DNA from 2 places in the Streptomyces sp. NPDC031274 genome. Region 2 is predicted to be linked to the other one. Evidence: riboswitches for the same ligand, from Rfam matches in the RefSeq annotation. Region 2 holds a riboswitch; the other holds the start of a gene.
The links. A riboswitch is a leader RNA that binds a small molecule or an ion and turns the genes downstream of it on or off. The one in region 2 is predicted to bind glycine.

Region 1: it holds a riboswitch for glycine, as region 2 does, so the genes downstream of both, gcvP (aminomethyl-transferring glycine dehydrogenase) here and gcvT (glycine cleavage system aminomethyltransferase GcvT) in region 2, are expected to answer to the same signal.

The regions. Positions count from the first base shown of each region.
Region 1 is NZ_JBVIHP010000040.1:6,362-20,854, reverse strand. Features, by position in the region: gene ACZ5CR_RS40655 (PhzF family phenazine biosynthesis protein) at 1-683, shown strand, start outside; gene ACZ5CR_RS40650 (CPBP family intramembrane glutamic endopeptidase) at 760-1,560, opposite strand; gene ACZ5CR_RS40645 (substrate-binding and VWA domain-containing protein) at 1,728-3,500, shown strand; gene ACZ5CR_RS40640 (glutamate-cysteine ligase family protein) at 3,531-5,048, opposite strand; gene ACZ5CR_RS40635 (hypothetical protein) at 5,535-6,119, shown strand; gene ACZ5CR_RS40630 (DUF5999 family protein) at 6,425-6,631, shown strand; gene gcvP (aminomethyl-transferring glycine dehydrogenase) at 6,731-9,616, opposite strand; glycine riboswitch at 9,814-9,911, opposite strand; gene ACZ5CR_RS40620 (PRC-barrel domain-containing protein) at 10,056-10,436, shown strand; partial or broken gene ACZ5CR_RS40615 (DNA polymerase IV) at 10,352-11,954, opposite strand; gene ACZ5CR_RS40610 (MerR family transcriptional regulator) at 12,039-12,674, opposite strand; gene ACZ5CR_RS40605 (bifunctional nuclease family protein) at 12,847-13,320, opposite strand; gene ftsR (transcriptional regulator FtsR) at 13,374-14,117, opposite strand; gene ACZ5CR_RS40595 (FHA domain-containing protein) at 14,134-14,493, opposite strand, start outside.
Region 2 is NZ_JBVIHP010000005.1:312,764-327,256, reverse strand. Features, by position in the region: gene ACZ5CR_RS11605 (hypothetical protein) at 1-139, opposite strand, end outside; gene ACZ5CR_RS11600 (GntR family transcriptional regulator) at 173-742, shown strand; gene ACZ5CR_RS11595 (hypothetical protein) at 797-1,096, opposite strand; gene ACZ5CR_RS11590 (FadR/GntR family transcriptional regulator) at 1,093-1,875, opposite strand; gene leuA (2-isopropylmalate synthase) at 2,152-3,864, shown strand; gene ACZ5CR_RS11580 (ABC transporter ATP-binding protein) at 3,861-4,652, shown strand; gene ACZ5CR_RS11575 (EF-hand domain-containing protein) at 4,723-4,938, opposite strand; gene ACZ5CR_RS11570 (L-serine ammonia-lyase) at 5,015-6,385, opposite strand; gene glyA (serine hydroxymethyltransferase) at 6,559-7,821, opposite strand; gene gcvH (glycine cleavage system protein GcvH) at 7,842-8,219, opposite strand; gene gcvT (glycine cleavage system aminomethyltransferase GcvT) at 8,320-9,453, opposite strand; glycine riboswitch at 9,618-9,723, opposite strand; gene ACZ5CR_RS11550 (AAA family ATPase) at 9,906-10,580, shown strand; gene ACZ5CR_RS11545 (enhanced serine sensitivity protein SseB) at 10,641-11,444, shown strand; gene ACZ5CR_RS11540 (enhanced serine sensitivity protein SseB C-terminal domain-containing protein) at 11,688-12,461, shown strand; gene ACZ5CR_RS11535 (ABC transporter permease) at 12,870-13,874, shown strand; gene ACZ5CR_RS11530 (ABC transporter substrate-binding protein) at 13,976-14,493, shown strand, end outside.

The DNA.
Region 1 (14,493 bases), on a different contig from region 2:
CCGAGACCGCCTTCGCCCACCGCCTCCCCGCGGACAGCGATGCCGACTGGGCACTGCGCTGGTTCACGCCCGCCACCGAGGTCGACCTCTGCGGCCACGCCACGCTCGCCACCGCCCACGTCCTGCAGGTCACCGGCTCCGCCGAAGGCCCCGTACGGTTCGCCACCCGCAGCGGCGTCCTGACCACGACCGCGCACGCCGACGGCACCGTCGCCATGGACTTCCCGACCGCGCCGCTCACCCGGGCCGATGTCCCCGACGGCGCGGCCGAGGCACTCGGCGCCGCGCCGCTCGCGGCGTACGACACCGGGGCGCACCTCGGCGACCTGCTCGTCGAGCTCGCGGACGAGAAGACGGTGCGCGCGCTCACCCCGGACCACAAGGCCCTGGCCCAGCACTCCAAGCGCGGCATCATCGCCACCGCACGCGCCGAAGACCCCGCCCGCGGCTACGACTTCGTCTCCCGGTGCTTCTTCCCGCGCGTCGGCATCGACGAGGACCCGGTGACCGGCAGCGCCCACACGGCCCTGGCCCCCTTCTGGTCCCAGCGCCTGGGCCGCGCGGAGCTCACCGGCCTGCAGGCCTCGGCCCGCAGCGGCCTGGTCCGCACGGAACTGCGCGGCGACCGCACCCTCCTGACGGGCCGCGCGGTCACCGTCATCGAGGGCGACCTGTACGCCTGACATCACCGTGGGGACGTACGGCCAGGTCCACAGCCGTACGTCCCCACCGTCACGTCAACACCCGCCTGCCCGCCGCCTAAGGCGTGGGCAGCCACCCCACCTTCCCCGCGAGCAGCGCGTACCCGACGAACGCGCCGATATCGAGGAGCGAATGGGCCACCACCAGCGGCCCGACCCGCCCCCACCGCCGGTACAGGAGCACGAAGACCACCCCCATCGCCATGTTCCCGATGAACCCGCCGATGCCCTGGTAGAGGTGGTACGAGCCGCGCAGCACCGAGCTGCCGACGAGCGCGGCCATCGGCGTCCACCCCAACTGCCCGAACCTGCGCAGCAGATAGCCGACGACGATCACTTCCTCCAGCACCGCGTTCTGTACCGCGGAGAGCACGAGCACCGGGTACTTCCACCACACGTCCGGCAGATCCTCCGGCACCACCGTCAGGTTGAACCCGAGCCCGCGCGCGGCCAGGTAGAAGGCGATCCCGGTGCTGCCGATCACCGCCGCGATCGCCGCCCCGCGCCCCAGATCCAGCCATGGGCGGCTCCGGTCGAAGCCGATCGTGCGCAGCCCCGCGCCCTCCCTGATCAGGAAGTGCGCGACCAGCGCCACCGGTACCAACGCGGTGCTGATTCCGAACAGTTGCCACGCGAGATCAAGCCATGGTCGTCCCGGAGCGGCCGACGCGTTCATGGTCGCCGCCTGGTCCTTCAGACCGCCGGGTCTGGTGACCGACCCGACAAAGCTGATCAGCGCGGACACACCGCTCGCGCCCAGTGAGACCGCAAGGACGAGCAGCGTCTCGTCCCTCAGGATCCGTCGCGATGGCCCCTCACCCCGAAAAGAACCGGCCAACGGCCCGGACTCCGCTTGCACTGCGCCTCCAGTTGAGTAATCCCGCCTCATCCCCATCCCCGTCCCACTAGGGTCTCGAAAGAAGTTACGAAGATCGTGCGCGACAGGCCGAGGGGGACGGACGCCGATTGCGGTCATGCCGCCCCCCTCTTCCCTTGCTTCATCGCTCAAGGAGGGGCACCACCGCCATGGGACGTCACAGCTTGCCCGATGAGTACGGGACGGACGCACCCGACCCACGACCGCGCACCCGTGGCCGCACCGTCGCCATCGCGACGGCGATCGTCCTGACGGTCGCGGCGGGCACGGCGTTCGCCGTCCGCAGCGACCTCCTTGACCTCGGCGGCTCGTGCCGCGACGACGCGGTGCGCCTCGACGTCGCCGCCGCCCCCGACATCGCCCCCGCACTGCGCGCGGCCGCCGACGACGCGCGCGAGAAGGAGGTCACGTCCGACGGGTCGTGCATCGACGTACGGGTCACCGCCCGCGATGCATACAAGGTCGCCGACGAGCTGCGGACGGGCAAGGGCGATCCGGACTACGACGTATGGGTGCCGGACTCCGAACTGTGGCTGCAACGCGTCGGCCTGGGCGGCAAGCGGGACAAGGTGACGCCCGCGGGGAACATAGCCTCCTCACCGGTTGGCATGGCCATGATTCCCTCCTCCGCCGAGACCCTGGGCTGGCCCGAGAAGACGTACAGCTGGCCGAAGTTGACCGGCGCGGCGGTCAAGGGCGACAAGCTGCGGCTCGGCGCCGCCGATCCCGCGCGCAGCGCGACCGGCCTCCTCGCGCTCGCCAAACTGAGCGCGTCGGCGAAGAAATCGGGCGGCAAGGACGGCGACACCCAGGCCGCCGCGATGGCCAAGGCCCTCTCCGCGCGCACGTCCGACAGCGACCGCCAGCTCCTGGACACCCTGGCCCGTGATACCTCCGGCACCGAACAGGGCAACCCGCGCCGCAACCAGGCGCTGATCCTCTCCGAGCAGGCCGCGTTCAAGCACAACGCGTCGGCCGGCGAGGAGAACAGCCTCGACATGTTCTATCCGAAGGACGGCTCACCGCGCCTCGACTACCCGTACACGCTGGTCCAGGAGGACGAACTGTCCACGGACCAGAGCCGGGCCGCCCTGCGCTTCATGGCGCTGTTCAGCGACGACGAGGGGCGCGCGATCCTGGAGAAGCACGGCTTCAGGACCGGCACCGATGCCCCCTCCACGCGACTCGTCACGGCGGCCGGCGGCCGCACCCCCCAGCCGTACGCCGACGAGGCGAGCGAGCCTCCCACCGAGAAGGAGCTCCAGGAGACCCTCGGCATGTGGACCATCACCGTCCAGAGCGCCAGGATCAGCACGGTCGTCGACGTCTCTGCCTCCATGGGCGAGTACGTGCCGGGCCGCGACCGGTCCCGGATGGAGGTCACCAAGTCCTCGCTGCTCCAGGCGCTCGCCGGGTTCACCGACGAGGACGAGATCGGCCTCTGGGAGTTCGCCACGCTCCTGGACGGCGAGCGCGACTACCGCAAGCTCGTGCCGACCCAGCGGCTCGGCGACCGCGAGGGCGACGGCACCCAGCGGGACGAGGTCTCCAAGGCCTTCAGCGACCTGGCGCCCATCCCGGGCGGGGCGACCGGCCTGTACGACACCACGCTCGCGGCGTACAAGGAGGCCACGTCCAGCTACGCGAGCGGAAAGTTCAACGCGCTGGTGGTGCTCACGGACGGCGCGAACCAGGACCCCGGATCCATCTCGCGCAGCGACCTCGTCTCGCGGCTGGGGAACCTCTCCGACCCCGAGCGCCCGGTGCCGCTCATCGCGATCGCGGTCGGCCCGGACGCGGACAAGGAGGAGGTCGTGCAGATCGCGGAGGCGACCGGCGGCTCGGGTCACCAGGTCGACGACCCGGCGCAGATCCACGCGGTCATCCTCAAGGCCATCATGGAGGCGGGCAGCCACGGCTGAGCCCGCCCCCGGCCGCCTCAGCCGCTCGCCTCAGCTCAGGACGGCGGGTTCGGGCAGCCCCACCGGCCAGGTGTGCACCGGCTCCCCCGCGTGCATCAGCTCGGCATAGCGCCGGGTGGTCGCGGCGAGCGCGGCCTCGCGTCCGAGCCCGGTCTCCAGAGCCTGGTGGTACGTCGCCGCCTGCCACGACGCCCCGTTCACCCGCCGCCTGCACCGCTCCTCGATGACCCCGAGATAGAAGTCCCGGTCGGCGGGCTCGACACCCCACGCGTCGAGCCCCGCCGCGGCGAGCGGCAACAGCTCGTCGCGTACGAGGGCCACCGCGGGCACCTCCACGAGCCCTCCGTACCGGCCGCGCCGCGGCCACCGCAGCCGGGCCTCGATGCCGTCGCGGCACGCGGTGTCGAAGTTGCGGGCCGCCTCCTCGAAGGGCAGCCGGGTCCACACGGGCCGCGACTCCTCGGCGAGGGCGCGTACGACGCCGTAGTAGAAGGCGGCGTTCGCGACGACGTCGGTGACGGTGGGGCCCGCGGGCAGGACGCGGTTCTCCACGCGCAGGTGCGGGACGCCGTCCGCGATGCCGTACACGGGGCGGTTCCAGCGGTACACGGTGCCGTTGTGCAGGACGAGTTCGCCCAGTCGCGGCACCCGGCCGTCCGCGAGCACCTCCAGCGGGTTCTCGTCGTCGACGAGCGGAAGCAGCGCGGGGAAGTAGCGCAGGTTCTCCTCGAAGAGCTCGTACACGTCGCTGATCCAGCGCTCCCCGAACCAGGTCCGCGGACGTACGCCCTGCGCCTGGAGCTCGGGCGGGCGGGTGTCGGTGGACTGCAGGAACAGCGGCGGGCGGGACTCGCGCCACAGCTCACGCCCGAACAGGAACGGCGCGTTGGCGCCGACGGCGATCTGCGCCGCGGCGACGGCCTGCGCGGCGTTCCACACGTCGGCGAACCTGCCCGGCGTGACCTGGAGGTGCAACTGCACCGATGTGCACGCCGCTTCGGGTGCGATCGACGCAGAGGTGCAGGTCAGCCGCTCGACGCCCTGGATGTCCAGGACGAACTCCTCGCCGCGGGCCGCCACGATCTGGTCGTTGAGCAGTGCGTAGCGGTCCACGTCGGAGAGGTTTCCCGAGACCAGGTCGTGGTGCGCGAGTGTCGGCAGAATGCCGATCATCACGATGCCCGCGTTCACCTCGTTCGCTTTTCGGTGGGCATAGGAGAGGCCGGTGCGCAGCTCCTCAGCGAGACGGTCGAGAACCCGTCCGCCCAATCGGTGCGGAGCGATATTGACTTCAAGATTGAACATTCCGAGTTCCGTCTGGAAGTCACGGCTCGCGATGCGTTCAAGAACTTCAGCATTCAGCATTCTCGGCATCCCGTCGGGCCCCGCGAGATTCAGCTCGATCTCCACACCCATCAGATTCTTGGGCCGATCGAACCGCTCCTCTTCCAACAGCCTCCGCAGTCCCGTCAGACACTCCCTGAGCTTGCTCCGGTACCGGCGCCGCTCGGCCAGGTCAAACGTTCCTGCTACGACCTTCTCCCCCATCGAAGCGTCCCCTCCTCTGATGGGCAGCCAATGATCCGGCCGCTGCGTCTCGGTGGATGATGCCCTGCAATGTGATCGATAACGCCCCGCACAGGCCTCCGGACCAGTAGGCTCTTCGCCGTGTCCGCACGCCCCATTCACCAATAATGATGTTCACGGGGAGAATCCGCTCGCCGAGGCATGGTGAAAAACGCCGATGAGATTCGGCCGTCCGCTCCCCCGAAGGGAGCCGAGGTCAAACGCCCGGGCTCATCCGGAATCGGGTTAAAGCCCGCAAAATAGCGACCGGATAACGCCTTGCGGGCAATATCGGGTGCGGTTAGCCGAAACACGGCCTGAACACGTGTCGTATAAACTTCGCGAACGAGGCAGAGAGTTGGCGCTCGCGGTCCCCTGCCCCCGCCCCCCTCTGCCCCCGGAGCAGACAGCGACGTCCGCACCTGTCCTCGTTCCACCGTGCCTGTCGAATGAGAGAGGCGACCCATCATGCCGCTGCAAGTCCCCCCGGCTCCCGCGCCCGCCCTGCGCAGCGTCCTCGCGGCACTCGGTTCACCCACCGCCGTACACGAAGCCCGCACCCCGTCCCTGCGCGCCGCCCAGGGACCGGCGAGCCCCGAACTCCCTTTGCCCGTACACGTCCTGGACCGGATCACCCCGTCGAGCCCTTCGCCCACCCGGCTCGCGGGGTGGCGTTTCCTGATCCGCTGCGGCGAGCGCGCCGTCGCCGCGGCGGACACCATGCTGACGCCTGACGGATGGACCTTCTCCCACTTCTTCGAGGGCCCGTACATCGCGGCCACCGAACGTGCCCTGCGCCACGCCGAGGCGATGCAGAAGCCCTATCAACCACGACTGTTGTCCATACCCGAGCTCTACATGCTCACACTCTGGCTGCACGGCGACTGCACGGCGGACGGCGCGAGCGGCGGCCTCGCGCCCTCCGACATCCTCGTTCCGCTCGCACCCGCGCCTCCCGGCATCGCGGCGCACCGCCCACACCGCGCCGCCGAGCTGCTCAAGGTCCTCACCCACCGCATGACCCCGGCACCGCTGCTCACCTCGCCCGCCTGATCTCGCCGTACGTCCCGTGCCCCGCCGCCGTTCCCGGCCGCGGGGCTCGGCGCGTCCTGGGCCCATACGGACTAGCCCGGTATGACCACCCCGAACCACCCGAGAAGACAGTGCAGTTGGGCTGAACCGTCCGGGCGGGTGATACGTCATTAAGCAGTAGGAAGCGCTGCCGCTAAATCCCTGCGGATTGACGTCCGTAGGGCAACACTGGGATCGGACCGACTAAACGGGGGGCGGCCATGAACACCGAATCGAGCCGCAAGGCAGACGTCACAGCCATCACACCGCAGCGAAAGAACCCTTCCATGTGCCAGCATCAACCACCCTGCCCGACAGCTGACTCCGCAGACCGGGAAGCCGCGCTCCTCACGGCGAGCCACCCGGAGCAGGGCTGGAGCCTGCTGTGCAACGGCGTCCTCCTCTTCGAGGACACCGGTGAGTTGCTGCCGGACGGACAGATCATCGCCCCGCACCGCCCACTGGGCACGGACGAGATCATGACCGCCGCCTGACGCGGCATCAGCACGGCAGCACCACGGCACGGACAACAAAGGGGCCGACCCGGAGCAACAACCTCCGGACCGGCCCCCACGCATGTTCTGGACGCGATATCAGTCCTCGTACGCATCCAGCGGCGGGCAGGAGCAGACCAGATTCCGGTCGCCGTACGCCTGGTCGATGCGGCGCACCGGCGGCCAGTACTTGTCCGCGGCCACGACACCGGCCGGGAAGACGGCCTCCTCGCGGCTGTACACGTGCTCCCACTCACCGCCGAGCGCAGCAGCGGTGTGCGGCGCGTTCCGCAGCGGGTTGTCCTCGGCGGTCCACTCGCCGCCGACCTTCTCGATCTCCGCGCGAATGGCGATCATCGCCTCGCAGAACCGGTCGATCTCGACCAGGTCCTCGCTCTCGGTCGGCTCGATCATCAGCGTCCCCGCGACCGGGAACGACATGGTCGGCGCGTGGAAGCCGTAGTCGATGAGCCGCTTGGCGATGTCGTCGACGCTGACACCGGTCGCCTTGCTCAGCGGGCGCAGATCGATGATGCACTCGTGCGCGACCAGGCCGCCGGGACCGGTGTAGAGCACCGGGTAGTGCGGCTCGAGGCGCTTGGCGATGTAGTTCGCGGAGAGCACGGCGACCTGCGTGGCGCGCTTGAGGCCCTCGCCGCCCATGAGGCGTACGTACGCCCAGGAGATCGGCAGGATTCCGGCGGAGCCCCACGGCGCGGCGGAGATCGGTCCGACGCCCGTCTCGGGACCGGCGGCGGGCTGGAGCGGGTGGTTGGGCAGGTACGGCGCGAGGTGCTCGCGCACTCCGACCGGGCCGACGCCGGGGCCACCGCCGCCGTGCGGGATGCAGAAGGTCTTGTGCAGATTCAGGTGTGAGACGTCGCCGCCGAACTTGCCGGGCTGGGCGAGGCCCACCAGGGCGTTCAGGTTCGCCCCGTCGACGTACACCTGACCGCCCGCCTCGTGCACGGAGGCGCAGATGTCGGCGACGTGCTCCTCGAACACACCGTGCGTCGACGGGTAGGTGATCATGAGCACGGACAGCTCGTCACGGTGCTTCTCGATCTTGGCGCGCAGATCCTCGATGTCGATCTCGCCGTCGTCGCTGGTCTTCACGACGACGACCTTCATGCCGGCCATCACGGCGCTCGCGGCGTTGGTGCCGTGCGCGGAGGACGGGATGAGGCAGACGGTGCGCTGGTCGTCGCCGTTGGCACGGTGGTAGCCCCGTACGGCGAGCAGCCCGGCGAGCTCGCCCTGCGAACCGGCGTTGGGCTGCAGCGAGACCTTGTCGTACCCGGTGACCTCGGCGAGCCGCTCCTCCAGCTCACGGATGAGCGTCAGATAACCCTGCGCCTGCTGGGCGGGTGCGAAGGGGTGCAGCTGCCCGAACTCGGGCCAGGTGACCGGCTCCATCTCCGTGGTCGCGTTGAGCTTCATGGTGCAGGAGCCCAGCGGGATCATGCCGCGGTCGAGCGCGTAGTCGCGATCGGCCAGCTTGCGCAGGTAGCGCAGCATGGCGGTCTCGGAGCGGTACTGGTGGAAGACGGGGTGCGTGAGGTACTCGTCCTCGCGCAGCAGACTGGCCGGAAGCGTGTCCTCGGTCTCCGCGTCGAGCGCCTCGACGTCGGCCTCGACCTTGAACGCGGTCCAGATCGCGGTGAGCTGCTTGCGCGTGGTGGTCTCGTCACAGGCCAGGGAGACGTGGTCGGCGTCGATCTGGTGGATGTTGACGCCGCCCTCGCGGGCCGCGGAGACGAGCTCCTCGGCCCTGCCGGGCACCCGCACGGTCAGGGTGTCGAAGTACGCGCCGTGCACGACCTCGACGCCGCCCGCGGTGAGCCCCGCGGCGAGCACGGTCGCGTAGCGGTGCGTACGGCGCGCGATGGCCTTGAGGCCCTCGGGCCCGTGGTAGACCGCGTACATTCCGGCCATCACGGCGAGCAGCACCTGAGCGGTACAGATGTTGCTGGTGGCCTTCTCGCGGCGGATGTGCTGCTCACGGGTCTGCAGCGCGAGCCGGTAGGCCTTGTTGCCGTCGGCGTCGACGGAGACACCCACGAGCCGCCCCGGCAGGCTGCGCGCGAACTTCTCGCGCACCGCCATGTAACCGGCGTGCGGGCCGCCGAAGCCCATCGGCACACCGAAGCGCTGCGTCGTGCCGACGGCGATGTCGGCGCCGAGCTCGCCGGGCGAGGTGAGCAGCGTCAGGGCAAGCAGGTCGGCGGCGACGGAGACGATGGCACCGAGCTCGTGCGCCTGCTCGACGAGGGGCTTTATGTCCCGTACGGCACCGGAGGCGCCCGGGTACTGGATCAGTACGCCGACGACACCGCGCTCGGCGACCTCGGCCGGGATGCCCTCGCTCAGATCGGCGACGACGACCTCGACGCCGGTCGGCTCCGCACGGGTCCGGATGACGGCGATGGTCTGCGGCAGCGTGTCGGCGTCGACGAGGAAGACGCCGTCCTTGACCTTGCCCACGCGCCTCGACAGGGCCATGGCCTCGGCGGCGGCGGTCCCCTCGTCGAGCAGCGAGGCACCGGATGTGGGCAGCCCGGTCAGCTCGGCGACGACGGTCTGGAAGTTCAGCAGGGCCTCGAGGCGCCCCTGGGAGATCTCCGGCTGGTAGGGCGTGTACGCGGTGTACCAGGCCGGGTTCTCCATGACGTTCCGCAGGATCACGGGCGGCGTGAAGGTCCCGTAGTAGCCAAGCCCGATCATGGAATCAAGAACCTGGTTACGGTCCGCGAGGGAGCGCAGCTCGGCCAGGACCTCGGCCTCGGTGCGCGCTCCGGGCAGGTTCAGCGCCTCGGCGTTCTTGATCACATCCGGTACGGCGGCGGTGGTCAGCTCGTCGAGCGAGCCGTATCCGACCTGCGCGAGCATCTTGGCCCGTGCTTCCGCATCGGGGCCGATGTGCCGCTGCTCGAAGGGAATGCCCTGTTCGAGCTGGGAAAGCGGGATGCGAGGGGTGGCGGTCATTGCGGAGGCCTCCTGGTCTGACGCGACCTGCGAGGGGCACCACGGCGCGGGTACCCGGACGGCCTCCCCCTCTGTCATCTCAACCTGAGAGCTTCACCGGTCCGCGCCCCCGTGAGGGAGCTGTCCCGGCTTTCACCGTCGGTGAGGAAGGGTTTCGAACGTGCCCGCCCGACGCCCGCCCTACTTTCCAGAGTGACCTCGTCCGTGCGGTACAGGGGCCTGAGAGATTCCGGGGAGGAGTTGCTCCTTCGGCGCCCCCGGTGTCTCCACCGGAGAGCTCTCCCGCACGGGATCAGCAGCCACGCGCCAGCCTACCAGCGAGGACTGCGGCCGATCCCTCGAGTGGCCGCCTGCCCCGAAGTGCTCTTTCGTAGTGAATACGAACGAACAAGGATGAGTTGTGCCCCACTGCGACAAGCCTCGACCAGTTGGAGGGCCCGTGCAGACCGACATCGATCCGCGCAACCTGATCGGCCGGAAGGCGTTCGACCGGAACGGGGCCAAGATCGGCACGATCGACGAGGTCTATCTCGACGACGCCACCGGCGCCCCGGAGTGGGCGGCCATACGCACGGGGCTGTTCAGCAGGGACGCGTTCGTGCCCCTGGAACCCAGCGAGCTCACGAGCGACGGCACCCTGCGCATCCCCTTCGAGCGCTCCCTGATCAAGGACGCCCCCGATTTCGGCGTGGGCCGCCATCTCTCCCCCGAACAGGAACTGCAGCTCTACCACCACTACGGCCTGGACATCGCACCCCCGCAGGCGCCGCCACCACCGGACCAGGACTTCGGCACCATCGCGGGCCAGGAAGCGCCCTGACCCTCATCGGTCACCCCGGCGACTCACGCGTATCGCTGCGGCTCACACGTACCGGCGTCACTGCGACTCCGGCTCCGGCCCCGGCTCCTCAGGAGCGGCCACCAACGGCAAGGGCTCCGCGGGCTCGAGCTCCGGATCATCCGTCCTGAACGTCCGCACCCGTCCCGGCGCCGACGACTCCGGCGTCTCGAAGCGGACCGTCACCCGCCCCAGACCGCTCCCCTGCACCCATCCGTGCCCGAACTCGGCATGCCGCACATCGTGCCCGGCAGCCCACCGCCGCTCGGTCGGCACCACTGGCACGACGGGTCCGACCGGCGGTACGACCGGCACCTCCACCGCGTCGCCCACGGCCTGTGCCGCGCTCACCCCGGCCGGCTCCCCCGCTGCCTCCCTCTCCGCCTCCAGTGCCTCGGCCGCCTCGGCAGCCTCAGCCACCTCGGCCGCCTGCGCCTGTGCGAAGAGGTCCTCCTGCGTGTAGTCGGCAAGCCCCGTGACCCCCACCCCGAGGAGCCGCACGCCTCCGGTGGTGTCCACGGCCTCGAGGAGCCGCGCCGCGGCCTCCCGCACCACCCCGGGGTCGTCCGTCGGCCCGCGCAGCGTCTCGGAGCGCGTCAGCGTCGAGAAGTCGAACCGCCGCACCTTCAACACGATGGTCCGCCCCGAGTGCCCTGCCGCCCGCAGCCGCTCCACACACCGGTCGGCCAGCCGCGCCACCTCACCCCTGACCCGTACCCGGTCATGGATGTCCACGTCGTACGTGTCCTCGACGCTGACCGACTTGGATTCCCGCTCCGCCACCACGGGCCGCTCGTCCCGGGCAAGGGCCATCGCGTACAGCGCGCTCCCGTGCGACTTCCCGAGGAGCCGTACGAGCTCGTCCTCACCCGCCTCGGCGATCTCCCCCACCGTCGTGATGCCACCGCGCCGCAGGTGGTCCCCGGTGGCAGGACCGACACCGGGCAGGGTCCGCACCGACATCGGCCCGAGCAGCTCCCGCTCGGTGCCCGGCACTATCAGCCGCAGACCGTCCGGCTTGGCCTCCTCCGAGGCGATCTTCGCCAGCATCTTGGACGCGGCGAGCCCGACCGAACCCGCGAGCCCGGTCACCGCCTTGATGTCCGTGCGCAGCCGCTCGCCCACGGCAAGGGCCGACTCCTGGTCGTCGGCCACGCCGCCCGCCTCCAGATCGACGAACGCCTCATCCAGACTGAGCGGCTCCACCAGCGGTGACAGCTCCCGAAGGAGCGACATCACCTGGTCGCTGATCCCGCGGTAGAGCCCGAAGCGCGGCACCAGATAGGCGGCATTGGGCGCCAGGCGCCGCGCCTGCCCCATGGGCATCGCCGAGTGCACGCCGAACTTGCGCGCTTCGTACGAGGCGGTGGCCACCACACCCCGTGGTCCGAGGCCGCCCACCACCACGGCTTTCCCGCGCAGACTCGGCTTCGCGGCCTGCTCGGCAGACGCGTAGAAGGCATCCATGTCGAGATGCAGGATCGTGGGCGCGGTTCTCACACCCCTGATGCTGCCCTACGCCACTGACAACGCCCCGAGAACGCCACCCCGCCCCTCGAACCAGCCCCGGCGGTCACGGCCGTCTCACACGGCCTTGTTGCGCCGCCTCGCGAGCTCGTCGGCGGGGTTCTGGCGCAGCAGCGTCTCTCCGGTGTCGATCCGCTCGCCGTGCAGCTGCGAAAGTGCCGCGTCCACATCCCGCCCCACGACACCCACGGCGATCCCGAAGACTCCCTGGCCGCCCTGGAGCAGATCGTGGACCTCGTCGGGCGACGTGCACTCGTACACCGTCGCGCCGTCGCTCATGAGCGTCATCCGCTCCAGGTCCTCGAAACCGCGGTCGCGCAGATGCTGGACCGTGGTCCGGATGTTCTGCAGGGACACGCCTGTGTCGAGGAACCGCTTCACGATCTTCAGGACGACGACGTCCCGGAAGCTGTAGAGCCGCTGGGTCGCCGACCCGCCCGCGGACCGCACACTGGGCTCGACGAGGCCCGTACGGGCCCAGTAATCAAGCTGTCGGTACGTGATACCGGCAGCCGCACACGCGGTCGGGCCCCGGTAACCGATCTGTTCCTGTTCGGACTGTCCGGACGTGGCGTCCCCGCTCCCCTGAACGCTCCCCTGTACGGCCATCGGCCTTTTGGGAGAGTGACTGGCCGCGCTGCCGTGAAGCGGATACGGACTGCCCATCGCCGTATCGTCGCCGCTGCTTCTCACGCCGACCTCCGTCCTTGACCTGCCTTCTCGACGGTAGGCAGTCACCAGGGGCTCGTCAACGATCGCCACACTCGGCACGCCGAGTGATAATCACCCTAAGAGTGGTTTGCCGTACCGCACGGCCGGGAAAGGCTAGCCGAATGGTCCGCCGGGACCATTCGGAAGCGACGGACTACTGGCTGTTGGTACCGAAATCCTCGGGCGAGATCTGGTCGAGGAACTCGCGGAACTTCTCCACTTCGTCCTCCTGCTCGTCCGGAATGGCGATGCCCGCGTCGTCGAGGACACCGTCACTGCCGTAGATCGGCGTTCCGGTGCGCAGCGCCAGCGCTATGGCGTCGGACGGCCGGGCGCTCACCTCGACTCCGCTGGCGAAGACCAGCTCCGCATAGAAGACCCCTTCTCGGAGGTCTGTGATGCGCACTTCGGTGAGCTCCTGTCCCACCGCCTCCAGCACGTCCTTGAACAGGTCGTGGGTCAGCGGCCGTGCGGGCGCCATCCCCTGCTGTGCGAAGGCGATCGCGGTCGCCTCCCCTGGTCCGATCCAGATGGGGAGGTAGCGATCGCCTCCCACTTCACGCAGGAGCACGATCGGTTGGTTGGAGGGCATTTCCACCCGGACACCTACGACGTCGAGCTCGTTCACACAGCAACCCTAGGACGTGCCCGGCCGGTTTGGGTAGTCGGGCACCCCTTGAGTCAGGGCAACCGCACCCCGAGCGCCGTCTGGACCAGTGCAGAATGCAGCTTTCCGGTCAGCCCCGCGAGCTCCTTCGTACGGGCTTCCGCATGGGCTCTGGTCTGCGGGTTACGGTGCCGGCGCAGCGGCGCCACGACCTGGTCGACGAGACCGGCCTCGCGCTCGGCCGCCGATTTCATGGCGCGCAGATGTCGCGGTTCGATACCGAACCGCCCGAGTTCGACGACGAGCGCGGCGACCGTGACGGCCTCCGCGTCATAACCGCCGTCCGGCAAAGGTGTGATGAGCCCGTACGTCTCCCACTCGGCGAGCTGCTCCGCCTCGATCTCCGCGGCGGCAAGCAGCTCGGCACGGCCCACACGGGCCACTGTGGGCCCCTCGGCGTCACTCACGCCCCAGGCGTCACCCGGTTCGCGTGGCTGCCCCAGAGAGGGCAGTGGAGCCCGTTCTCCGCGCTCCAGGGCCTCCAGGTGCTCCCGGATGACCTTGAGCGGCAGATAGTGGTCCCGCTGCATCCTCAGGACGTGACCGAGCCGCTCGACGTCCTCGGGACTGAATTTCCGGTAACCGGACGGCGTGCGCTCCGGCTCGATGAGCCCTTCCGACTCCAGGAAACGGATCTTGGAGATCGTGACCTCGGGAAACTCGTCACGCAGCGCGTTCAGCACGGCGCCGATGCTCATCAGCCGACGGTCCTCGGCGGCGGTGCCGTTCCCGGCACCGCCCCTCGGTGTTTGAAGCATGGACCTTCCCTACGGGTCAGATACCGATGCCCCGCTGGCTCGCGTAGAAGACCAGTCGGTACTTGCCGATCTGCACCTCGTCGCCGTTCGACAGCGCGACCGAGTCGATGCGCTCCCGATTGACGTATGTGCCGTTGAGGCTGCCCACGTCGGCGACGGTGAAGGAACCGTCCCCGAGGCGACGGAACTCCACGTGGCGGCGCGAGACGGTCACGTCGTCAAGGAAGATGTCGCTCTGCGGGTGACGCCCCGCCGTGGTCAGCTCGCCGTCCAGGAGGAAGCGGCTGCCCGAGTTCGGTCCCCTGCGCACCACGAGGAGCGCGGAGCCGAGCGGCAGTGCGTCAACGGCGGCCTGGGCCTCCGGCGAGAGGGCGGG
Region 2 (14,493 bases):
GTTCGGGGAGGACGGGCGGCGCCATCGCCGTGTGGACGGCGAGGACCGGTATGACGGTGAGGGGCGAGGCGGCGATGCGGGCCGTCGTCCGCCGCCCCGGCGCGAGTGAGTCGCCTACGATCCGGGGACGCGTGAGCACAGCGGCAGGGTGAGCGGCATACGGGAGGGCGCCATGAGGGGCAGCGGTGACTGGACGAGCACATCGATGCCGTACCTGGCGCCACCCGGGAACGGGAGCCCTGACGTCTGGGGGGCCGAGGCCGCGGCTCAGGGGCGCAAGGGAACCCAGCGCATCGTGCGCGCCGGTGAGGTCCCTGCCCCGCCCGAGGTGGCCGAACTGTTCTCGGTGCCCGAGGGCGAGCCCGTGATCGTACGTCGTCGAGTGATCCAACTGGACGGCGAACCATGCGAGTTGACCGACACGTACTACCCCGCTCGCATCGCCCGGGGAACCCGCCTCGCGGGCACGGCGAAGATTCCCGGCGGCGCCGTCACGCTGCTTGCCGAGCTCGGGCACGTCGGCGTGCGGGTCCGCGAGGATGTCACCGCCGACGTGCCGAGCGCCGAGGAGCGAGAGGACCTGAGGTTGGGGACGGACGAGCCTGTGCTCCGGCTGGCCCGGGTCACCCTGGACGGCCGGAACCTCCCGATCCAGGTCGACCTGATGACCATGCCCGCCCACCGCGGGCGCCTGCGCTACGAGATCGGGATCGGGACCGGGACCGGGACCGGGACCGGCTGATCACGCCCGGCATCGACGCCGCCGTACTCGACCGCCCTTCAAGCCGAACCAACCTCAGCCGAGACCCCGATGCGCGGCCCACAGTGCCCCGGCGCGGCTGGCGGCGTCGGCGATCAGGGCCGCGAGTTCGGGCCTGTCGGGGACGGGGAACGAGACGTAGGCGCCCCGGCCACCGGCGACTGGTCGGCCGTAGGCCTTCGTGGCGAGGTGCCCGTCCGGGAGGAGCCGGACGTTGAGGGTGCTCAGGGTGAACTCTTCGCCGCGCCGAGTGTCCGTCCAGCGGAGCTCCTGCGGGATCGTGACATTGATCGCCAGAGCGCTCACTTCCAGGCTTACTTCCAGGTCGCTGCTCATGGACGGATGATCTCACGCGAGTCGCCGCGGGCGGCCCCACCGGCTTGTGCGGCAGGCGGGTCGATCACTGCTCGATACGCGTCCTGGTCGCGGGACAGCAACCGCCCCAGCGTGTCCTGGAGTTCCGCCTGTGCCACCCGCGCCGCCTCCTCCGCGTCCCCTGCCTCGACGGCCCGTACGAGCGCGGCGTGGACGGCGTCCCCGTGGTTCGGTTCCTTCGTGCGTACGTCGACGAGGTCGAGCAGGTTGATCAGGCCCTCCCGCAGTACGGGGGCGAACTCCGCGAAGAGGTCCGTCAGTACGGGGTTGCGAGCCGCCGCCACGACCGCCGCGTGCAGGGCGATGTCGGCGTCGACGAAGGCCGCGTCGCTGCCCGAAGCCGCGGCCCTGCGGCCTTCGAGTGCGGCGCGCATCGCCGTGACGTCCTCGTCGGTGCGCCGCAGCGCGGCAAGGCGCGCGGCCTGCACCTCCACCAGCATCCGCACCTCGTAGACATCCGACACCGCCGCCCGCCGCAGCCGCGTCGGCCAGTCCGCGACCGGTTCCGTCGCGATGACGAAGACGCCTGCGCCCTGGCGTGGCTGTACGAGGCCTGCCCCTGCGAGTGCGCGCAGGGCCTCACGGACCGTGGAGCGGCCGATGCCGAGTTCCTTGGCGAGGGTCGTCTCGCCGGGGAGCTTGCTGCCGATGGGCCAGTGGCCGCCGGCGATCTGCTCGCGCAGGCGCTCGGTGGCCTGTTCGACCAGGGGGCTGGGGCGTAGGGAGCCGAGCGGCGGCATCCGGGGACCTTTCAGGGAGAGAGGGCGGGGGAGCGCTGGGCGACCCACTTGTCTGAGGAGTACTTGTCTGAGGAGCTGAGGTGTGGCTAGTGTAGCGCCGTGATCTTCTGCGGTCTCCTCCTTCTCGGCTGCCGCGGCGGGGCCTGAAGCGACCGGCACCCCGCCGCGGGGTGCCGTGCTGCCGGTCGGCCAGTTCACCGACCGAGCCGAGAGGCCACCGTGACATCCACCGTGGAATCCCCCGTGTACCCGTGGAACCCCCAGCGCCCCAGCCCCATGCCGCACCATCGCTACCGCCCCTACCAGGACCGGGTCGACGTCCCCGCCGCCCAGGAACGCGGTTGGCCGAGCGCCCGCATCGAGCACGCCCCCCTCTGGGTCCCCGTCGACCTGCGCGACGGCAATCAGGCGCTCGCCGAGCCGATGGACACCGGGCGCAAGCGGCGCTTCTTCGACCTGCTCGTCTCGATGGGGTTCAAGGAGATCGAGGTCGGCTATCCGTCCGCCAGCCGCGCCGACTTCGACTTCGTACGCGACCTCGCCGCGCTGAGCGCGAGCGGCGGGATCCCCGGTGACGTCAGCATCGTCGTCTTCACGCCTGCCAAGCCCGAACTCATCGACCGCACCTTCGAGTCGATCGAGGGACTGCCCCGCGCCGTCGTACACCTCTACATCCCCACCTCGCCCACCTGGCGTGACGTGGTGCTGGGGCGGTCGCGTGCGCAGGTGCGGGACGTCGTCACGGAAGCCGCCGCCCACATGGCCCGCCTGGCCGACGCGCGGCCGGGGGCGGACATCCGGTTCCAGTTCTCGCCGGAGACCTTCAACCTCACCGAGCCCGACTACGTACTCGAAGTCTGCGACGGCCTCACCGAGTTGTGGGACGCGAGCCCCGACCGTCCCGTCACCCACAACCTCCCGGCGACCGTCGAGATCGCGACCCCGAACGTGTACGCCGATCAGATCGAGTACCTGCACCGTAACCTCACCCGGCGCGCGTCCGTCATCCTCTCCGTCCACCCCCACAACGACCGCGGCACCGGAGTCGCCTGCGCCGAACTCGCCGTCCTGGCCGGGGCCCAGCGCGTCGAGGGATGCCTCTTCGGCAACGGCGAGCGCACCGGCAACGTGGACCTGGTGACCCTCGCCCTGAATCTGTACGCCCAGGGCGTCGACCCCATGGTCGACTTCTCCGACATCGACGCCGTGCGCGAGGTCGTCGAGCACTGCAACCGGCTGCCCGTGCACCCCCGCCACCCCTACGCGGGCGACCTCGTCCACACCGCCTTCTCCGGCACCCACCAGGACGCCATCAGCAAGGGTCTCGCCCACCACGCCCGCCGCGCCGCCGAGTTGGAGGTGCCGGAGAGCGATGCGCCCTGGGAGGTGCCGTACCTGCCGATCGATCCCGCGGACATCGGCCGCACCTACGAAGCCGTCATCCGCGTCAACTCCCAGTCGGGCAAGGGCGGAATGGCGTACCTGCTGCGGACCCGGCACGGCATCGACCTGCCGCAGCGCATGCGGCCCGACTTCTCGCGGGCGGTGCAGGAGGCCACCGACGACAGCGGTCAGGAGGCGAGCGCGAAGGAGCTGTACGAGCTCTTCCACGCGACCTATGTCGCGCCGGGGCAGGGCGACGGCGCGTATGCGGCGCTGAGCTCCTGGACCACCGACCGTGCCCCGGACGGCACCCACCGCTTCACCTGCACCCTCCAAGTCGGCTCCAGAACCGGGGACTTCGAAGGAACGGGCAACGGTCCGCTCTCCGCGTTCGTCGCGGCGCTCGCCGCCGCCGGGATCACCGTCGACATCCTCGACTACTCCGAACACGCCACCGGGGCGGGCGGCGGCAGCGAGGCGGTCGCCTACGCGGAGTGCGCGGTGGGCGGTGTCGTCCGCTGGGGCGCGGGCCTGGACACCTCGGTCCTGACCGCGTCCGTGCAGGCCGTGCTCGCCGCGGTGAACCGGGCGGGGGCCGCCCGATGACCCCCGTGCTGCACGCGGACAACGTCACCGTCGTCCGCGACGACCGGCCCATCCTCGACGAGGTCACCCTCACCGTGCGCCCCGGCGAACACTGGGCGCTGCTCGGCGCGAACGGCGCGGGCAAGTCGACCCTGCTCAGCCTCTGCGGCGCCGTGACCCACCCGACGCGCGGCACGGTCGAGGTGCTCGGCCGCCGCCTGGGCAGCGTCGACCTGCGCGAGCTCCGTTCCTACGTGGGCCATGTGAACCCGCGTCATCCACTCCGCTCGCCCTTGCGGGTGCGCGACGTCGTCCTGACCGGGCTCACCAACAGCGTGGAGCTGCTGCCCCGGTGGAGCCCCACACCCGAGCAGGAGGAGCAGGCCGATCGCCTGATCGCCATGCTCGGGCTCGCGCACCGCACGGACGCGCGCTGGCCCACGCTCTCCCAGGGCGAGCGCGGACGGACCCTGATCGCGCGCTCGCTGATGCCCAGACCGCGGCTCGTCCTGCTCGACGAACCGGCCACCGGGCTCGATCTCGCGGGCCGCGAACGCCTCCTCGACAGCCTGGACACCCTGCGCGAGAGCCACCCCGAGCTCGCCACTGTCCTGGTCACGCACCACCTGGAGGAGCTCCCGGCAGGCACCACGCACGCGCTGCTGCTGCGCGACGGCCGCGCACTCGCCTCCGGCGCCGTGGACGACGTACTGACCAGCGACCAGATCAGCAAGTGCTTCGACCACCCGGTGCGGTTGGAGCGCACGGAGGGGCGGTGGAGCGTGCGGGCGGCGCGGCGCGCCCGCTGAGTACGCGCGGCGAGTACGTACGAGGGGCCCGGCGCTCTCTCACGCGCCGGGCCCCTCGTACGGACCACCACTACTTCTTGTTCAGGCTCGCCCAGAACTCGTCGAAGGAGAGACGCTTGTCCTTGTCGGTGTCCTTCGTGCCGATCACGGCCTCGGCCACCGTCTCGGTGACGTAGAAGTCCCCCATCTTGGCCATGGCCGACTTCCACTCCGCCGCTGTGATGAAGCCGTCGCCGTCCGCGTCGAACTGCTCGAACGTCCTGCGCGCTTCCTCGATGTCCGCCACCGGATCCACCCCTTCTTGGTGCACTACTGACGGGGCTCAGGGTATCCGCCGTCCGGGTGACGACCGGGACGCGGGCTCAGCACTCGATGATGTTCACCGCGAGCCCGCCCCGCGCCGTCTCCTTGTACTTCACGCTCATGTCGGCCCCGGTGTCCTTCATGGTCTTGATGACCTTGTCGAGGGACACCTTGTGGCTGCCGTCGCCGCGCATCGCCATCTTCGCCGCGGTCACGGCCTTCACCGCCGCCATGCCGTTGCGCTCGATGCACGGGATCTGGACGAGCCCGCCGACCGGGTCGCAGGTCAGGCCGAGGTTGTGCTCCATGCCGATCTCGGCCGCGTTCTCGACCTGCTCGGGGCTGCCGCCGAGCACCTCGGCGAGGGCGCCCGCCGCCATCGAGCAGGCGGAGCCGACCTCGCCCTGGCAGCCGACCTCGGCGCCGGAGATCGAGGCGTTCTCCTTGAACAGCATGCCGATCGCTCCGGCGGCCAGCAGGAAGCGGACGACGCCGTCCTCGTCGGCCCCGGGCACGAAGTTCATGTAGTAGTGCAGGACGGCCGGGATGATGCCCGCGGCGCCGTTCGTCGGGGCGGTCACGACCCGGCCGCCCGCCGCGTTCTCCTCGTTCACCGCCATCGCGTAGAGCGTGATCCACTCCATGGAGCGGGCCAGCGGGTCGCCCTCGGCGCGCAGCTGGCGTGCGGAGTTGGCCGCGCGGCGGCGGACCTTGAGGCCGCCCGGCAGGATGCCCTCGCGGGACATGCCGCGCGAGACGCAGGACTGCATGACGCCCCAGATGTCGAGCAGACCCGCGCGGATCTCCTCCTCGGTGCGCCACGCCTTCTCGTTCTGCAGCATCAGCGCGGAGATGGAGAGGCCGGTCTCCTCGGCGAGGCGGAGCAGCTCGTCGCCGGTGCGGAAGGGGTGCTTGAGGACGGTGTCGTCCGGCACGATCGGGTTGTCGCCCGCGACGGCGTCGTCGTCGACCACGAAGCCGCCGCCCACGGAGTAGTACGTCTTCTCCAGGACGGGGGCGCCCTCACGGTCGTACGCGAAGATCGTCATGCCGTTGGCGTGGTACGGCAGGGCCTTGCGGCGGTGCAGGACCAGATCGTCGTCGAAGGCGAAGTCGATCTCGTGCATGCCGAGGAGGTTGATGCGGCCGGCGCTCTTGATCTGCTCGACGCGCTCGTCGGCGAACTCGACGTCGACCGAGCGCGGGGACTCGCCCTCCAGGCCGAGCAGGACCGCCTTCGGGGTGCCGTGGCCGTGGCCCGTCGCGCCGAGCGAGCCGTAGAGCTCGGCCCGTATGGCGGTGGTGTGGGCCATCAGGCCCTCGTTCTTGAGGCGGCTCGCGAAGATGCGTGCGGCGCGCATGGGGCCGACCGTGTGGGAGCTGGACGGGCCGATGCCGACCGAGAACAGGTCGAAGACCGAGAGGGCCACGAGAAACTCCAATGGTGGTTGGTAGACGCCGTTGTCTGCCGGGGTGGTGCAGAGAGCAGGGCGTGAGCCGGGGCGTGGAACCGGGGCATGAACCGGGGCACCGCGCTCACTGTGTTCACATCCAGTGTGCGTGGTGCCCCGAAGATTCGTACGAAGGAAAGCGTACGAAACTGCTACAGGTTGGGGTACAGCGGGTGCTTTTCCGCCAAGGCGGAGACGCGGGCCTTGAGCGACTCCGTGTCGACGTCGCCCGGCTTCAGCGCCTCGGCGATGATGTCGGCGACCTCACGGAAGTCGTCCTCCTGGAAGCCACGGGTCGCGAGCGCGGGCGTACCGATCCGCAGGCCCGAGGTGACCATCGGGGGGCGCGGGTCGTTCGGGACCGCGTTGCGGTTGACCGTGATGCCGACCTCGTGGAGGCGGTCCTCGGCCTGCTGGCCGTCGAGCTCGGAGTTGCGCAGGTCCACCAGGACCAGGTGCACGTCCGTGCCGCCGGACAGGACGTCGACACCGACGGCCTTCGCGTCGTCCCGCACCAGGCGCTCGGCCAGGATGCGGGCGCCGTCCAGGGTGCGCTGCTGGCGCTCCTTGAACTCCTCGGAGGCCGCGACCTTGAAGGAGACGGCCTTGGCCGCGATCACGTGCTCCAGGGGGCCGCCCTGGAAGCCGGGGAAGACCGCGGAGTTCAGCTTCTTCGCGAACTCCTTGCTGCGGGCCAGGATGATGCCGCCGCGCGGGCCGCCGAGCGTCTTGTGCGTGGTGGAGGTGACCACGTCCGCGAACGGCACCGGGTTGGGGTGAAGGCCCGCGGCGACGAGCCCGGCGAAGTGCGCCATGTCGACCCACAGGTACGCGCCGACCTCGTCGGCGATCCGGCGGAACTCGGCGAAGTCGAGCTGACGCGGGTAGGCGGACCAGCCCGCGATGATCACCTTCGGGCTGCTCTCCTTGGCCAGGCGCTCGACCTCGGCCATGTCAACCAGACCGGCCTCGTCGACGTGGTACGGGACCACGTTGAACTGCTTGCCGGAGAAGTTCAGGCGCATGCCGTGGGTGAGGTGGCCGCCGTGTGCCAGGTCGAGGCCGAGGATCGTGTCGCCGGGCTTGGCGATGGCGAAGAGGGCGGCCTGGTTGGCGGAGGCACCGGAGTGCGGCTGGACGTTGGCGTACTCGGCGCCGAACAGGTCCTTGAGCCGGTCGATCGCGATCTGCTCGGTGACGTCGACGTGCTCGCAGCCGCCGTAGTAGCGGCGGCCGGGGTAGCCCTCGGCGTACTTGTTGGTGAGGACCGTGCCCTGGGCCTCCATGACGGCGACCGGAGCGAAGTTCTCCGAGGCGATCATTTCCAGGGTGGACTGCTGACGGTGGAGCTCGGCGTCGACGGCGGCGGCGACGTCCGGGTCCAGCTCGTGGAGAGGGGTGTTGAGAAGCGACATCAGGTGGTCCCTAAGGGTCTTTAGTTGCCTGCGAGCTCGGTGTATTCGGCCGCGGAGAGCAGGTCCTTCGGCTCCTCCGAGATCCGTACCTTGAACAGCCAGCCGCCCTCGAACGGAGCGGAATTCACCAGCGACGGGTCGTCCACGACGTCCTGGTTCGCCTCGGTGACCTCGCCGGTCACGGGGGAGTACAGGTCGCTGACGGACTTCGTCGACTCGAGCTCGCCGCAGGTCTCGCCCGCGGTCACGGTCTCGCCGACCTCAGGGAGCTGGGCGTAGACGACGTCACCGAGCGCGTTGGCCGCGAACTCCGTGATGCCGATCGTCGCCACACCGTCCTCGGTGGCCGAAAGCCACTCGTGCTCCTTGCTGTAACGCAGCTGCTGGGGGTTGCTCATGACCTGAATTCTCCTGTACGCGGGTGGGTGCTGCGGAACGGGACTGATGTGCGTGGGGTCACTTCCGGCTTACCACAGAGACGGAACAGTGGCGGAAGCGTCACTTCTGGCGCTTGTAGAAGGGCAGCGCCACGACCTCGTACGGCTCGTGCGTGCCCCGGATGTCGACGCCGACCCCGGCGGTTCCGGGGGCCGCGTGCGCCACGTCGACGTACGCGATGGCGATCGGCTTGCCCAGCGTCGGGGACGGCGCCCCGGAGGTGACCTCGCCGATGACCTTGCCGTCGGCGACCACGGAGAAGCCCGCGCGCGGGACGCGGCGGCCTTCGGCGACCAGACCCACGAGCTTGCGCGGGGGAGCGGTCTCGGCGCGCTCGGCGGCGGCCGCGAGCGCCGCGCGCCCCACGAAGGTGTCGGACTGCGAGGTCTTCTCGAACTTCACGACCCGGCCCAGGCCCGCGTCGAAGGGAGTCAGCTCCGCGGTCAGCTCGTGCCCGTACAGCGGCATGCCCGCCTCCAGACGGAGCGTGTCGCGGCAGGAGAGCCCGGCCGGGACCAGGCCGACGTGCTCGCCGGCCTGCATGAGCGCGTTCCAGAGCTTCTCGGCGTCGCCGGGCGAGACGAAGAGCTCGAAGCCGTCCTCGCCGGTGTAGCCGGTGCGGGCGATGAGGGCGGGCACGCCCGCGACCGTGCCCGGCAGGCCCGCGTAGTACTTCAGCCCTTCCAGGTCCGCGTCCGTGAGCGACTTCAGGATGCCGGGGGACTCGGGACCCTGGACGGCGAGCAGCGCGTACGCGTCGCGGTCGTCGCGGACCTCGGCGTCGAAGCCGTCGGCGCGGGCGGTGAGCGCGTCGAGCACGGTCTGCGCGTTCGAGGCGTTGGCGACGACCATGTACTCAGGGGCGTCGGCCTCGCCCAGACGGTAGACGATCAGGTCGTCCAGGATCCCGCCGTCCTCGGCACAGATCATCGTGTAGCGGGCGCGGCCGACACCGATGGAGCCGATGTTGCCGACGAGCGCGAAGTTCAGGAAGTCCACGGCCTGCGGTCCTGTGACCGTGATCTCGCCCATGTGGGAGAGGTCGAAGAGACCGGCCTTGGTGCGGACGGCGATGTGCTCGTCGCGCTCGCTGCCGTAGCGCAGCGGCATGTCCCAGCCCGCGAAGTCGGTCATGGTCGCGCCGAGCGCGCGATGCACGGCATCCAGGGCGGTGAGACGGGGGACGGTACTCATACGGGAACTCCCAGGGCATGACGGGCGAGGTCGATCCTCCCCATCTGTCATCGGAACCTGAGAGGTTCACCACGACCCGTCCGTATATGTCATACGTCTGTATCAGGGGGTCATGACTTGCACCTTGGGTGGAGCCGCCGGAGCGACCCGCTTTTCAGATGTGCCTCGCCCGCGCGGTACGGGGCCTGAGAGATTCAAGGGAGGGACTTGCTCCTTCGGCGCCCCGGTGCGTCCTGCGACGGCGACCGGGAACTCTCCCGCGCGGATTCAAGCGGCCTGTATGGAGTTTGCGGGCACATCATTGCACGGGCCTCCGTCACGGGGCAGTGCCAGTCCAGCTGTGCTATTCCGGGTACACCCCGGGCCCCGGGCGCTGTTGTGCCGCATTACCTTCTCTTTACACTTGCCGGGGAAGCTGCGGTAAGCAGTTACGTGACCGCTAGGGGAGGCCGATCACGGTGCGCAGGACCAGTGTCTACGCGACCAACACGGGGGTGGCCCTGCCCAAACAGGCCGCCGCCCCCACCAGGGAGAGCTGCGGCGCCCTGCCCGCGGTCGTCGTCCGCGACCTGAGGCAGCGGTCCGGCCGCAGCCCGCACCGCCTCACGTTCGGCGCGGGCGACCTGATCGTCGTCTCCGGCCTTCCGGGCAGCGGCAAGTCCACGCTGATGCGCAGAGCGGTCGCGGGCCCGCGCATCGACTCGCAGGACACCCGCGACCGCTGGGCCCTGCGCATGCCGGCCCTGCTGCCGTACGCCGTCTACCGCCCCCTGGTCCGCCTCGCGCACTACGCGGGGCTGCGCGCCGCCCTGCGCTCCGGCGAGGGGATCGTGGTGCACGACTGCGGCACCCAGACATGGGTGCGCAGCTGGCTGGCCCGCGAGGCGGTGCGGCGCGGCACGACGCTGCACCTGCTGCTGCTCGACGTGCCGCCGGACACCGCCATAGAGGGGCAGCTCGCGCGCGGGCGCGGCGTGTCGCGGTACGCCTTCGCGCGGCACCGCAGGACCGTCGGCCGCCTGGTCGGCGCCGCCGAGCGGGGCGATCTGCCGCGCGGCTGCGGCTCCGCGATCCTGCTCGACCGGGCAGCCGCGAGCATCCTGCGCGGGATCGGCTTCGGAGGCTGAGCCGCCCGCCGCGTTAGGGTCGTGCCGCAGGCAGAGCGGGACAGGTCAGGGGTTGGACAGATGGATATTCCGGCGCAGGCGCACGCACATCCGTACGGAGGATGGCCGGGCAACGAACTCGAAGAGGTGCTCGCGGCATCGCTCGGCACGCCGGGGGCGCCCCGGACGTCCGCGGGGGCCCGCATCGTCGAGGTGCTCGGCCGCAGCCACGTCTGGGTCCCGCTGCCGAGCGGGGGCGGTCCCGACAGCGGCACTCTCGACCTGCCCACGCTGGAGATCGACGGCCAGGCCTTCGTCCCCGTCTTCAGCTCCGAGCAGCAGTTCCAGCAGGTCACCGGCGGCCGGATGGGCTGCACCGTGGCGCCCGCCGTGGAGTTCGCGCGCGGGCTTCCCCCGCAGATGGGCATCGCGGTCAACCCGGACGGCACGGTCGGGGTCCCGCTGCCGCCGCCCGCCGTCGCCGAACTCTGCCGGGCCGGACGCACCCCGCTGGACGGCCCCGCGACCGGCGGCCGCGTACGGCTCTTCGAACCGGACTGGCAGCAGGACCCGGTGGACTTCCTGTCCGCCGCCGCCCGTGAGTTCGAGGCCACCGGGGTCGTCCTGAGCGCCCGTCGCTGCCTGGCGAGCGTCGAGGGCGAGGAGCCCACGCTGTTCGTCGGCGTCGAACTGACCTCCTGGGAGGGCAACGCGCGCGACCTGCCGATGGAGGCCGTGGGCCGGGCTCTCGGCCATGCCCCGGTGGTCTGGCCGGTGAACCTGGTGCTGCTCGACGTCGCCCAGGACCCGGTCGGTGACTGGATGCGCGAGCGGGTTCGGCCCTTCTTCGGTCAGACACCGGGGCACGAGCACGGACATGTGTAAGGACATGTGCAGGTACGTGTGTGAGGGTGCCGTACGTCAAGTCGGTGTCAGGATCGCCGCTTAAGCTGGTTTCATGGCCCGGGCGGGGCACGGCCCTGCCGTTTCGGCCCGGGGCCACCGATCAGCTCGGCTCAGGTCACGGCAGGTTCATCAGGTTCATCGGGTTCCAGGTTCATCAGGTTCCAGGCTCAGCGGGTCAGTGGCTCTGCGGGTCAGCGGGTCATCGCGAAGGGGCGGTTAAGGGTGAGTGCGTCGGGCACGGCTGCTGCCGGGCAGGTCGAGCACATGCTGCGCCAGGTGACGCCAGGGCGGTATGACGCCTACGAGGCGCTCCTGCGGGCGCTCGCCGCCGACCAGGTGTGGATGCTGCTCTGGCACGGCCAGGCCGGATCCCCCGACGCGCAGTACGGGAACATGGAGGTCGAAGGCCTCGGTTACGCACCGTGCGTGACCTCCGCCCAGGAGCTCTCCGCGAGTGGCTGGAACCGTTCGTACGAGGTCGTCAGCGGCATCGACATCGCCCGCACCCTCTACCCCGACCACTACGGCCTCTGGCTCAACCCGCACGCCCCCGGCGGCGGCGTCGGCATCCCCTGGCTCGACCTGCGGCGCATCGCCTCCGGCCTCGACCTGCTGCCCGCGGGCCCGCTCAGGCTCACCGAGCCCGCCATCGAGATCCCGCAGTTCTACGCCCTGCTCACCCAGAACGCCCACCGCACCCCCGCGGTCCGCTCGCTGCGCCGCGCCTGGGTGCAGCCCGCGCTCGGTGCGCCGTATCTGGCCATCGGCCTCGATGTGTACGACACGTCCCCGTCGTCGGTGGACGGGGTGCGCACGATGATGCAGCAGTCGATCGCCGCCGTCCCCGAAGGGCTGCCCGTCTCGACGGTCGCGATGTCCGACGGGTACGACCCGGTCGCCCTGTGGCTGCGCGCCAACGCCAGGCCGTTCTACGACCGCGAGGCCCAGCCGGCCCCGGCGCCCGCAGGCGGATACGGATACCCCGCGCAGTACTGAAGCGGTACCGAAGCGGTACTGAATCGGTGCAGACGCGGTGTGGATCCGGTGCGGAATGCGCACCGACGCGGCGCTGAAGACGCCCTGAACCGGCCACCGCGCCTCGTATACCTGCCCCGACAGCCACAATGTCCGTTCTGGTGGTGGAGGGGCCCTTTAAGCCCCCGTGGCCCGTTGCCACCCAACTGCCCCGTGTTCGCCCCTCGTTCACGTGCGTCCGGATAACGGAACACCTCAAACAGCATCACGGTTGAGCATCCATTCCCCGTCAAGGCTGGTAACAGATCGCAACCCCGATGAAGACTCCCGCAAGTGGGGCGCTTCGCCCCCGTGTACGACGGACAGATCACGTCGCTACAGCGGCAAGTGCGGGCCGGTCACCACCGGTTGAGAGGGGTCCCTGCCACGATGACGGCACCATTGCATGACACACCTGCGGACGCGGACCCGACGGCGGACGTCGCTCCCGCAGCTGATGCAGGGGTGAAGAAGGTCGAGGGGCGGTCCCTCAAGCAGATCGCCTGGAACCGCCTGAAGCGGGACAAGGTCGCGCTGGCCGGCGGCATCACCGTGCTCGTCCTGGTCTTTGTCGCCGTCTTCGCGCCTCTGATCGTCTCCCTGCTGGGCCACCCGCCCAACGAGTTCCACCAGGAAGAGCTCGAAGACCTCACGAACCTGCCCAAGGGTGCGTTCGGCGGCATGAGTTGGGACTTCCTCTTCGGGGTCGAGCCGAACAAGGGCCGCGACGTCTTCAGCCGGATCGTCTACGGCGCCCGTATCTCCCTCCTGGTGGCCTTCCTGGCCGCCGTGGTGGCCGTGGCGCTCGGCACCTTCTTCGGCATCATCGCCGGTTACTTCGGCGGCTGGATCGACGCGCTGATCAGCCGGGTCATGGACGTGCTGCTCGCCTTCCCGCAGCTGCTCTTCGTGATCTCCCTGGTCTCGGTGCTCCCCGACGACCTGCTCGGGCTCACCGGCAGCGGCGTCCGCATCGCGGTACTGATCCTGGTGATCGGCTTCTTCGGCTGGCCCTACGTCGGGCGCATCGTCCGAGGCCAGACCCTCTCGCTGCGCGAACGCGAGTACGTGGAAGCGGCCCGCAGCCTCGGCGGCGGTCAACGGCACATCCTCTTCCGTGAGCTGCTGCCGAACTTGGTCGCTCCGATCACCGTCTACGCGACGCTCATGATCCCCACCAACATCCTCACCGAAGCGGCGCTCAGCTTCCTCGGCGCAGGTGTGCGCCCGCCGACGGCCTCCTGGGGCGGCATGCTCCGGGACGCCCTCGCGACGTACGAGCATGACCCGATGTTCATGGTCTTCCCCGGCCTGGCGATCTTCGTGACCGTGCTTGCCTTCAACCTCTTCGGTGACGGGCTGCGCGATGCCCTGGACCCCAAGGGAACTCGTTAACAGCCCCAACTGGCTTGCCCCTGCCCCAGCGTCAGGCGGCTTTTCACATGGTTCTTAAGGCAGTCAAGGCCAAGGACCGCGAATCTCGGAGGATGCGAGAAATGCCCACAGGTTCCTCTAAGCGACGATTGACCGCCGGCGCGGCCCTCGTCGTAGCGGCGCTGGTGACCACCACGGCGTGCGGCGGCGGCAGCAGTGACGACGACAGCAAGGGCGCGGGCTACAACGCGGCCATCGGCAAGGTCGCGAACAAGTCGGCGAAGAAGGGCGGAACGCTCAAGTTCATCGCCAAGCAGGACCTGGACTCGGCCGACCCGCAGCGCGCGTACTACGGCATGACGTGGGACTTCATGCGGTACTACACCCGCACGCTGATCACGTACGACACCAAGCCGGGTGCCGCGTCCAACAAGCTCGTCCCCGACCTCGCCGAGTCCACGGCGAAGATCAGCGACGACGGCAAGACCTACACGTACAAGCTGCGTGACGGCCTCACCTGGGAGGACGGCTCGAAGCTGACCTCCAAGGACATCAAGTACGGCATCGAGCGCATCTGGGCCACCAAGGTCATCACCGGTGGTCCCGGCTACCTCAAGTCCACGCTTGACCCCAAGGGCGA